DNA from 2 places in the Paenibacillus sp. FSL R5-0486 genome. Region 1 is predicted to be linked to the other one. Evidence: riboswitches for the same ligand, from Rfam matches in the RefSeq annotation. Region 1 holds a riboswitch; the other holds the start of a gene.
The links. A riboswitch is a leader RNA that binds a small molecule or an ion and turns the genes downstream of it on or off. The one in region 1 is predicted to bind cyclic di-AMP.

Region 1 (5,022 bases):
GGAGATCCCGCTGCCAGCGGTTACCCGCGCCGCCCAACTGGCGGCTGAAGGCAGCGCACTGGTGGTGCTCAACCCGGCTCCCGCGGTGCCGGGTCTGCCCCAGGAGCTCCTGCGGTGCGTCGACGTTGTCACGCCGAACCGCAGTGAGCTTGCCGTGCTTACCGGCCGGGATCATCTCCGGCCGGAAGACCTGGATGCGGCGGTCGCAGAGCTCGCCGCATCCCTCGGGGCCGCTGTCGTCACGACGCTCGGCCCCGAGGGGGCTGTGTACGCGGCGCCGCCTGGTGGCCGCGTACAAGCAGGGCGTGCCGGCGCGTGCCGTGCGCCCGGCTACGCCGTAAGCGCCGTCGATACGACCGGCGCTGGCGATTGCTTCAACGGCGCGCTGGCGGTAGCTCTCGCGCGCGGTGAGACTTTGGACGCGGCCGTAGGCTTTGCCATGGGTGCGGCGGCGTTATCCGTGACAAAGCTCGGCGCCCAGTCCGGGATGCCGTACGCACGTGAAGTTGAGGCCTTTTTGGCTGAGCATGCCGCAGAGGCTTAATAATTGATATAACAAAGAGGCTCTTATTCTCCGAAAAGGGGATTAAGCGCCTCTTTGTTATGCGTGTGCAGAGATTATTTCTTCTCTGACAGCCACATGGCGATATTTGCAATCTCTTCGTCCTGCAGTTTGCCCTTGAAGGAAGGCATACCACCTTTACCTTTGACAATCGTAGAATAGATCTTCTCCAGATCATCCTGGCTGCCGATGTTAGCCAGAGCAGGTCCTACGCCACCTTGAAGCTGATCCCCGTGACAGGAGATACAATTGGCTTTGACCAGTGCTTCAGCCTGTCCGGCATCCAATGTTACTTCCGGCATGGTTGGCTTGGCTTCTTCAGCCACTTCTTCTTTCCCTGGAAGCGTAAACATTAAAACAATAGCTAAAGCGCATGCTGCAAAAAATACTCCGCTCATGATCCATTTGTGCATCCCTTATGTCCCCTCCAGAATGAAAGATCATCTAACCTGAAACTATCCATATCATTATAACGGAACCTGTACTGACATCATAGCATTTTGTGGGAATTTTTTGAACTAATCACATAACAAGGGGCAAATTTGGTTGTTTTGCAATGGATTCTAACCGCGAGGCCCTTCATAAACCATACAGTGAAAGGGCTTCAAGCCGGTTGGGGTCTGCCGTTCGTATGTATCATGGGTGACAAATCCACTCTTCAGATAGACTTGAATGGCACGAGCATTCCAAGTGAGTACTTCCAGATCAATCTCATTCGTGGGATTTCGGCGAATGGCTTCTTGTACAATGGCAGTGACAAAAGCTGTCCCTTGACCCTGACCACACAGCTCTGGATGCATGCCAAGGCCAATCCGGGTTACCCCTTGAAGTGGGAAGTATTGAGCAAACCCACATATACGATCGTTCTGATCCAGGACGCTCGCATATTGCTCCTGCCGCAGCTGTGCATCTCCGAATTCCACTTCCAGAGCTTTCATCTGCTCCCAGGGGAGCCAGCTGTAGATATTGTAAGGCGGATCATACTGCCAACTGCAGATAAGCTCCGCATGTTCTTCTCGCATGGGTACAACGTGAAACGTCACAGGGGTTTCCTTCATACACCTGCATGCTCCTTTCCTTGAAACAGAACTCTTTGTCCACTCTACAAAAGTGATGTTCATTTAGCAAGTCTTCCTTCCCAAGAAAAAAAATGAAACAAAAGTTCCGGTAATTTCGTTTATATTATAACGGGATGGGTAAAAACATCATAAGGGCACGGACGAACGAACGCAAAATGAACCTGTTGATGTCGCAGGATATGCCCCGAGTATAACTTGCAACATGAATAAGGATTGAAGCACAAAAAAACCGCCGGATACATTCCTGCGGAGAATGTACCGGGCGGTTCTGTTATGCTTCTTGCTTCGTTCCAGTATGTTTAATGGTTACAGCATCATGTTGCTCAGCTTGTCCCTAGTCAAGGGCCAGTGATTCATATGCGTCCGTGCTCATAATCCGTTTTGCGCCAACATAACGATTGGCCCAATAGTTTTCACTCAATGCACTGATCGTAACGCCTTTGGAAGAAGAGGAGTGTGCGAACTTTCCATCCCCTACAAAAATTCCTACATGGGATACGCCTTTACCTGTTGTATTAAAGAACACCAGATCGCCAGCTCTCATTTCCATGCGGGATACGGAATCGCCCATGTCGAATTGGGAACTGGATTGGCGTGCTAAATCAATACCCAACTTGTCGAATACATACCGTGTAAATCCGGAGCAGTCAAAGCCGTTGAGCGTTGTTCCTCCACTTTGATATGTAGTTCCCATTGCTGAATCAATTACTTTGTCCATCTTTGAATCTGCGAATGCGCTACCTGCACCAAGCGATAAAGCGAATGTGATGCTAAGTACAGCTGCGGTTAATTTCTTCTTGAACAAGAGATATTCCCCTTCCAACGCCTGCGAGGTTAGCTTAAGGATTCGGTTGAAGGTCCCCTATGATCCCTCTGTAGCAAGATCAATTCACCCATAACTGGTTCCCCCGCTTCCCAGGTGCCAGGAATTTGGCTATGCTAGTTATGCACCTGCGAAATCAAGAAATGACGATTTAATTTTAAGTAGTTACAAATATGAATGTAAATATTACAAAGTTGTTACTAAAAACTCACTGCGATTATTGTAACAGAGGAGTACGGCTTTGGCAACGTTTAGCAACAAATTTAGCAAAAAAAACCTCGACCTTTGACGGGGAAAGGTTGAGGTTTGCCTATTTATAAGTACATATTAGGCCATGAGTTTAACATGTGATGGTAACAATTTTTAAACTATCTGCTCTCACCTTTGGATATTTTGGACTGCCATAATCGGAAATGGCTGCATATTTTCCACAGACTCAATAGACACCTGGCAAGTGGATACGTCTGTTGTAGTATAAGTCCGGTAAGTCCCGTTAATAACCATGAGGCTGTAGTGAATGCCCCAAAGACGAGTAGGTGTACTCCGCCCAGCAGGAGTGCAATGCCGATTACGGCGATGAGATGACGCAGTGCAATCCAGAGGGCTTTGAGGGTACCGTGAGCCCCGCCTTCTCCTTCTGGTGCCGAAACACCGAACTGCATGTAGAGTATGACATGGTGGATGATCCAACCATATACAATCCAGGAAGCAACATAAGGTATACCAGGCAAAAGTAATTGAAGGGAATGAAATCCGTCCATGAGAATTGAGTAAAGCTTCGGTATGAGCCAGTAGGCGGGCAGAAGTATCAATAATGTACGTATGGTGTGGAGCAGTAGCATCGGTTTCCACAGATTTTTGATTCCGCGGACAAAGGGGATACGCTCTTCTGTAGAATTAAAGTGCTGAAGTGAGTAGAGCAGTCCTGCCTGAATGAGGGGGCTGATCAACATGCGAACCAGCAGCATGCCCCCGAGAATCCATAGATAACGATGAACCTCCGGATGGGTAGACAGGTTAAGTTGACTTTCCATTTTGAACAAAAGTGTACTCAGCTCACCGGCATCAGCATCTGGATAGCGAAGGAGCAGTGGGATGACGGCCGATTGTACCATTCGATAGAAGAAATATCCCCAAATGAGTTGATAGAGAAATAAGAGTGCGGCAATGAACATATGCTGACGGACGAGAAACCAGCCTTCACGTATTTTCGCTTTCACCGTTTCCACCTCACCATGACAGACCTCCGAATATGGCTTCTATTAGTTTGGTTACACTCATGCTCCAGCGGGACTTCGTCTGCTCATCCAGTCCGGATTTCAGGAAATTGTTCATATGGCGGTTCTCCAGCACGATCGAGTACAGGGGATCGGTCATGGCCCAGGATACGGGGGATGTGTGAGTTAATTTATACGTGATGCGATCTTCTTTGCCATTCCATTGCTTGGTGAGGATATGCCCGTCTTCAAAAGCAATGCGAACAGGAACGGCGCTGTAATCACTACCTTTTTTTGCGATCGTCACGGATGACTCGTACAATGTTTGACCGTCTTTCTGTACGGGCGTAATACGAATCTTCTCTACAGCAAAGTCAGCCATCCCATTACCATAGACGTATTGATCAAAATAATCAGACCAGGAAGTGCGGGTCACTTGCTCCACAACCTTTTGAAAATCAGCGGATGTGGGATGTTTGAAACGGTACTTCTTCACATAGGTAGAGAGAATACGCTCCATCTTCTTGGCACCAACTTGATGTTCAATGCCGAGCAATACTAGCTTGCCGCGTGTGTAGACATTGGCTGCATACTCATCCTGTGAATCGAACTTCCAGGACTCTTGTGTTAAGGATGAAGGAGATGTAATCAGTCCCGATTGTACCGGCAGATTCGGAATCAATCCGTATTCCTGCTCCATCAGTTTGTCTTCTGCATAAGAGGTGAATCCCTCATCCAGCCAGGCTTCCTCGAATTCGTTGCTGGCAACCATGCCGTAGAAGTACTGGTGTCCGATCTCGTGGACTACGGTTCGTTCCAGGTCATAACCTGGCGTGGTGTCATCGGCTCCAAAGGCTGTAACTAGCGTAGGGTATTCCATACCTCCAGCGCCATTCCCCGCTTTGGGTGGAACTACGATGGATAAGGTAGCATAAGGATATGGGCCAAACCATTTGCTATAATTGGCTAGAGCGGCCTTCGCGGCGTAGAAATAACGTTCTTTCAGATCCTGATGAGCTGGGTCCAGATATAACTTGATTCGTACACCAGGCACATTGGGTGCAGAGAAGGGTTCCTCGGCGTACACAAAATCGGGTGAGGCCGCCCAGGCGAAATCATGCACATCATCGGCGTAAAATTGATAGACCTTTTCTCCATTCTTCACCACGGCTTGCTGCGTCGGAAATCCGGTAGCAGCCACTTTGTATGTTTCGGGCACCCGAATACGTACACTATATATACCGAAGTCAGCGTAAAACTCTGAATTGCCATGGTACTGGTGCAGATTCCAGCCTTCCGTTGTTCGTCCACGTCTGCCCTCAGGTTCATAGGCACTTAATT
Region 2 (5,022 bases), 3.3 Mb from region 1:
TCGGTTTCGATATTGAGATCGCCAAAGAGATTGCCAAAGATCTTGGCGCTGAGCTTGTGATTGAGGATATGGGCTTCGACGGTCTTCTGCCTTCATTGCAGAGCGGGCGTGTTGATCTGGTGATTTCAGGTATGACGCCGACGGATGAGCGGAAGAAAAGTATCGATTTTTCCGACACCTATTATAAATCAAAACAAGTGATTATGGTTCGCAATGTGGATAAAGACAAATATCCAACCATGGCAGAACTTGAAAATGCGAAGATTGGCGTTCAGAAAGGCTCCATTCAGGAAACGATCGGACAGAGTATTCCAGGAGCGAAGCTTACTGCGCTGGATAAAATCTCGGATATCGTGCTTCAACTGCAAACAAAACGCATTGACGCGGCAATCGTTGAAGATACCGTTGCTGTAGGTTATCTGGACGATATCATTGGACTTGCTGCTGCTGTTCCGGACGAAGAGCAAGCAGAAGCGGCAATCGGGATTCGTAAAGGTAATACCGAGCTGCTAGCTGCAGTAAATGGAACACTGGAGCGACTGAAAAGCGAAGATAAAATCAATCAGATGGTGACGGACGCCAGCCTCTTGATGGCGGATAAAGCGAACAAATCACAAAATATTTTCCAAGTATTCTGGGAGTACAAAAGTTTCTATGCTACAGGTGTAGGATACACACTTCTGTTGTCTGCACTTGGGGTTATCTTCGGGGTAATTATTGGATTGATCATCTGTTTGTTCCGTTTGCATGACGCTGCAATCTTGCGCTGGATCGGTACGGCTTACGTTGAAGTGATCCGTGGCACACCGATGTTGGTACAGTTGATGATTATTTACTATGGTTTTTCCCTGAGCTTTGGCATTAACTTCACTGCACTTCAGGCAGGTATCATTACACTTTCAATCAATAGTGGTGCCTATCTGGCGGAGATTTTCCGTGCAGGTATCCAAGGTGTGGATCGTGGTCAGTTGGAGGCAGCGCGTTCATTAGGTATGGGAAGAGGCGCCGCGATGCGTTATATCATATTGCCACAAGCCTTCAAAGCTGTATTACCAGCGATCGGTAATGAATTCATAACTATCATCAAAGAATCCTCCATTATCTCCGTTATCGGTATGGTGGATATTATGTATCAGGCAAGTGTAGTCAAGAACATTACGTACCAAGGGTTGAGTCCATTTTTGATTGCAGCAGCCATCTACTTTGTAATGACGTTCATTTTGTCCAAGCTGCTGGGACGACTGGAAAGGAAGTTGAGTGCAAGTGATAGACGTTAGACAATTACACAAATCTTATGGAAATAACGATGTGCTTAAGGGCATTAACGTGACGATTGGCAAAGGTGAGGTTGTCGTGGTCATCGGTCCTTCCGGTTCAGGTAAAAGTACTTTCTTACGTTGTCTGAATCTGCTGGAACAGCCTACCTCAGGAGAGATTGATTTTGAAGGCGTGTCAATCACGGACCCCAAGCATAACATTAACGCAACTCGTGAGAAAATGGGCATGGTGTTCCAGCACTTCAACCTGTTCCCACACAAAACGGTACAGCAAAACATCACGATTGCTCCGATTAAAGTGAAGAAACAATCCACTCAGGAAGCGGAGAAAATTGCCTCTGATCTGCTTAACACCGTGGGCTTGTACGATAAAAAAGATACATTCCCGAATCAGCTGTCTGGTGGACAGAAACAGCGGATCGCCATTGCTAGAGCATTGGCCATGCAGCCGCATGTGATGCTGTTTGACGAGCCTACGTCGGCACTGGACCCTGAGATGGTCGGCGAAGTGCTGGATGTCATGAAACGTCTTGCAGAAGGCGGAATGACGATGGTCATCGTAACCCATGAGATGGGTTTCGCACGTGAAGTGGGAGACCGCATCTTGTTCATGGATGGCGGGGTTATTGTGGAAGAGGGAACACCTGATGAGGTGTTTGGAGCACCCAAAAATTCACGTACACGTGATTTTCTTGCGAAAGTACTCTAAACGATGTGATCAAATAGCGTTACTGACTTCGAGTCGGTAACGCTATTTTTTATGGATAATAATGACGTATGGATTCGGAAAAGTAACTATTCTGTTACCAAATATAAAGGAATCGGGTCAACCAAACTTTCTGAATTAACCAGTATTCTTACAAATGCTTACATGCTAAAAACCATTTGGTAAGAATTACTACAAGTTCAGGTTACAAAATTGTGATATATTGAACTCTGCCGAAACTTCCGGATAGGGAGTGCGGGGGATGTAACGATGCAGATTGTGCAGGGGGAAAGATCTACAGCACACTGCTTGGGGTGAATTGGGTACATAACGTTTCAAATGTAACGAAGAACCTATAGGGTGGGCTCCTCATCCGAATCCGACAACTAACTTCGCAGGCACAATGAGGGAGGAAGACCATGATTAACAAGAAACGTATAGCCAAAACAGCAGTAGCATTAATGACAACAGCAATGCTCATTCAAGCCGTTCCGGCTCACGCCGATTCAGTTCATGTGGCCAAAGAAGGGGATACCTTCTACACCTTATCAAAACAATATGGAGTAGCACTCAACACGTTAATTAAAGCAAACAACGACATTTCGGCTTACAACATTTATGGTGGTTTGAAAATTACGATTCCCGGTAAGGCAAACAATGTAGCAGCCGCTGCGGCAACGGAGAGCAAGACCCAAGCGAAGACTGTTGCTACAGCAAGCTTGGACGTCAACGCAGATAACAAAGTTGTTCAAGCCTGGGGTAAAACATTCGATTACAGCAAAGCTGTGAACGTAAAAGCAACGGCATACTCTGCAGATCCGTCTGAAAATGGAGGCTGGGGTGCAGTCGATTATTTCGGAAATGACCTTGAACTGGGTACGATTGCAGTTGATCCAAGTGTAATTCCACTTGGAACCAAAGTACTGGTAACTGGTCACAGCCATCCAGGATTGCCAAAACAAGCTTTTGTAGCCACAGCGCGGGATGTGGGCGGTGCAATCAAAGGTCACCGGATTGATATCTTTATCCCGGGTAGCAAACAGTCTGTAAGCTCATTTGGTTTTCAGGATATCGAGCTGTACATTCTGAAGTAGAGAGAAAAGAACATTTAAAATGAATTCAAACAGGGTGTCTGCCAGTCGCTAATTCGCGATTGAACAGCACCCTTTTAATATTCTCATTTATTTCTACCACGGTCATCTTAATCTTTGGCCTTGGGCAATCCCAGCATTTCGTCCAAGGTGACCAGTTCATATCCCCGATTACGTAGTTCCTCAATAATTTCAGGCAAAGCCTCAATCGTGCCGTTCAGGTTTGACCCTACACCGCCTCCAGCATGTTGCAGAACGATGGAGCCGGGTTTTACGGCAGAAAGAATGTTATCTTTCACCTGTTCCTTTGAAAGGCCTTTCCAGTCCAGGGAGTCTACGTTCCAGTTCACAATGCTATAGTGTTGTTTGGCAGCCCATCTCAGCTGTTCTTCATTAATGTCTCCATAAGGTGGCCGAATCATCTTGGGCGTATATCCTGCCAAACGTTGGATAATATCCCCGGTATGTAAAATTTGTTTGCGAAAGGCATTCATCGACAGTTTACTGAATTCAGGATGATTGTAGCTGTGATTACCAACCATATGCCCTTCCTTAACGATGCGTTTCACCAGATCCGGATGTTTCTCAGCACGACTACCCACGATGAAGAATGTAGCTCTGACATTGTATTTCTTCAATACATCCAGTACTTGTGGAGTAAATCGTGGATCAGGTACATCATCAAAAGTCAGTGCAACCTTCTTGGTTGAAGGACCATTGGTTTTGAACGTATCGGCATATTTTTGACGTAATTGTCCCAATGTCAGTTGTTCTTCTTCCGCAGAATCCGAACCTGATACTGATTCACTTGGCGGGCTTGAAACATCCCGCGATGAAACTGGAGCATGAGATCCCCCGAGAAAAATAACGATAACCATCAGCATAATGAGGCGTACGCGCATAATAACGGCCTCCTTTTCCAAAATGACGTTCTCCTTGGTATGCCCGGGGGTTCCATAAAATATGCGTAGTGTGAGAAGTTTCATTGCGGATTTATCTTATGACAGCCATAATTCCTCCATACATAACATATAGAAAAGGATAGGTGGATGGGTATGAGTACATATGATTTGAAATCCATACGTTTACAGGTGATTGAAGCAGGAGAAGATAAGGTTTTTCTCGTTACCGGAGGAAAGGCGCATATTGGCGCCGTAGCAACGTTCTACGTGGATCATGAGCGCGTAAGCGGGACGACAGTCCATATTCCTGGGCATAAAGAACAAGAGCTGTGTGAGCGGCTTGCCCGAAAGGCTGCCTTGCAGCTGAAAGTAACCGTTACGGTGATCATGGGTATCCATTTTGATTCCATCACGCGGATGCAGATCGACGAAATCGTGCAGACTGCAGAGAGGTTGATGGAGGATCATCTGAACAAAGATAAACGATCTTCCTGACATAAGAACCATCGAATGTTTTGATTTTATTTGCTAAAATTGAAACGAGTTGTAGATTATTACGTATGTATGTTTATATACGATGTAATATCGACTAGGAGGAATAACATAATGTCCATTTTCAAACGTTTGCGTGATCTAACTATGTCTAACATCAACGCCATTATTGACAAGGCGGAAGATCCAATCAAGATGACGGACCAATATATCCGTGACATGCAAGAGGATCTGGAAGATGCGGAGAAAGCAGTAGCTCAACAGATCGCCATTGAAAAGAAATTCAAGCAGTTATTCGAAGAGCAGGAAGCTCTTGTGAAGAAACGTGAAGAGCAGGCGCATACGGCGGCACGTGCTCAGAATCTGGATTTGGCTCGACGTGCCCTGGAAGAGAAAAAGGCTGCTGAAGAGAAGATGGCTGAGTACAAAACCAGCTATGACCAAAACAAGGCTTCTGCAGATAACCTGCGTGGCAAGCTTGACGAAATGCGTAAGCAGTTGACTCAAATGAAGAACAAACGTGAAACACTGGTAGCCCGTTACAATGCAGCAAA

Region 2: another riboswitch for cyclic di-AMP. It lies ahead of MKY01_RS18025 (3D domain-containing protein); the one in region 1 lies ahead of MKY01_RS00525 (C40 family peptidase).

The regions. Positions count from the first base shown of each region.
Region 1 covers NZ_CP150237.1:107,501-112,522, forward strand. The annotation lists gene rbsK (ribokinase) at 1-544, shown strand, start outside; gene MKY01_RS00515 (cytochrome c) at 619-975, opposite strand; gene MKY01_RS00520 (GNAT family protein) at 1,126-1,620, opposite strand; gene MKY01_RS00525 (C40 family peptidase) at 1,976-2,410, opposite strand; cyclic di-AMP (ydaO/yuaA leader) riboswitch at 2,450-2,587, opposite strand; gene MKY01_RS00530 (hypothetical protein) at 2,833-3,684, opposite strand; gene MKY01_RS00535 (M1 family metallopeptidase) at 3,695-5,022, opposite strand, start outside.
Region 2 covers NZ_CP150237.1:4,058,801-4,063,822, reverse strand. The annotation lists gene MKY01_RS18035 (ABC transporter permease subunit) at 1-1,277, shown strand, start outside; gene MKY01_RS18030 (amino acid ABC transporter ATP-binding protein) at 1,264-1,986, shown strand; cyclic di-AMP (ydaO/yuaA leader) riboswitch at 2,205-2,400, shown strand; gene MKY01_RS18025 (3D domain-containing protein) at 2,403-3,077, shown strand; gene MKY01_RS18020 (polysaccharide deacetylase family protein) at 3,185-3,976, opposite strand; gene MKY01_RS18015 (hypothetical protein) at 4,130-4,471, shown strand; gene MKY01_RS18010 (PspA/IM30 family protein) at 4,583-5,022, shown strand, end outside.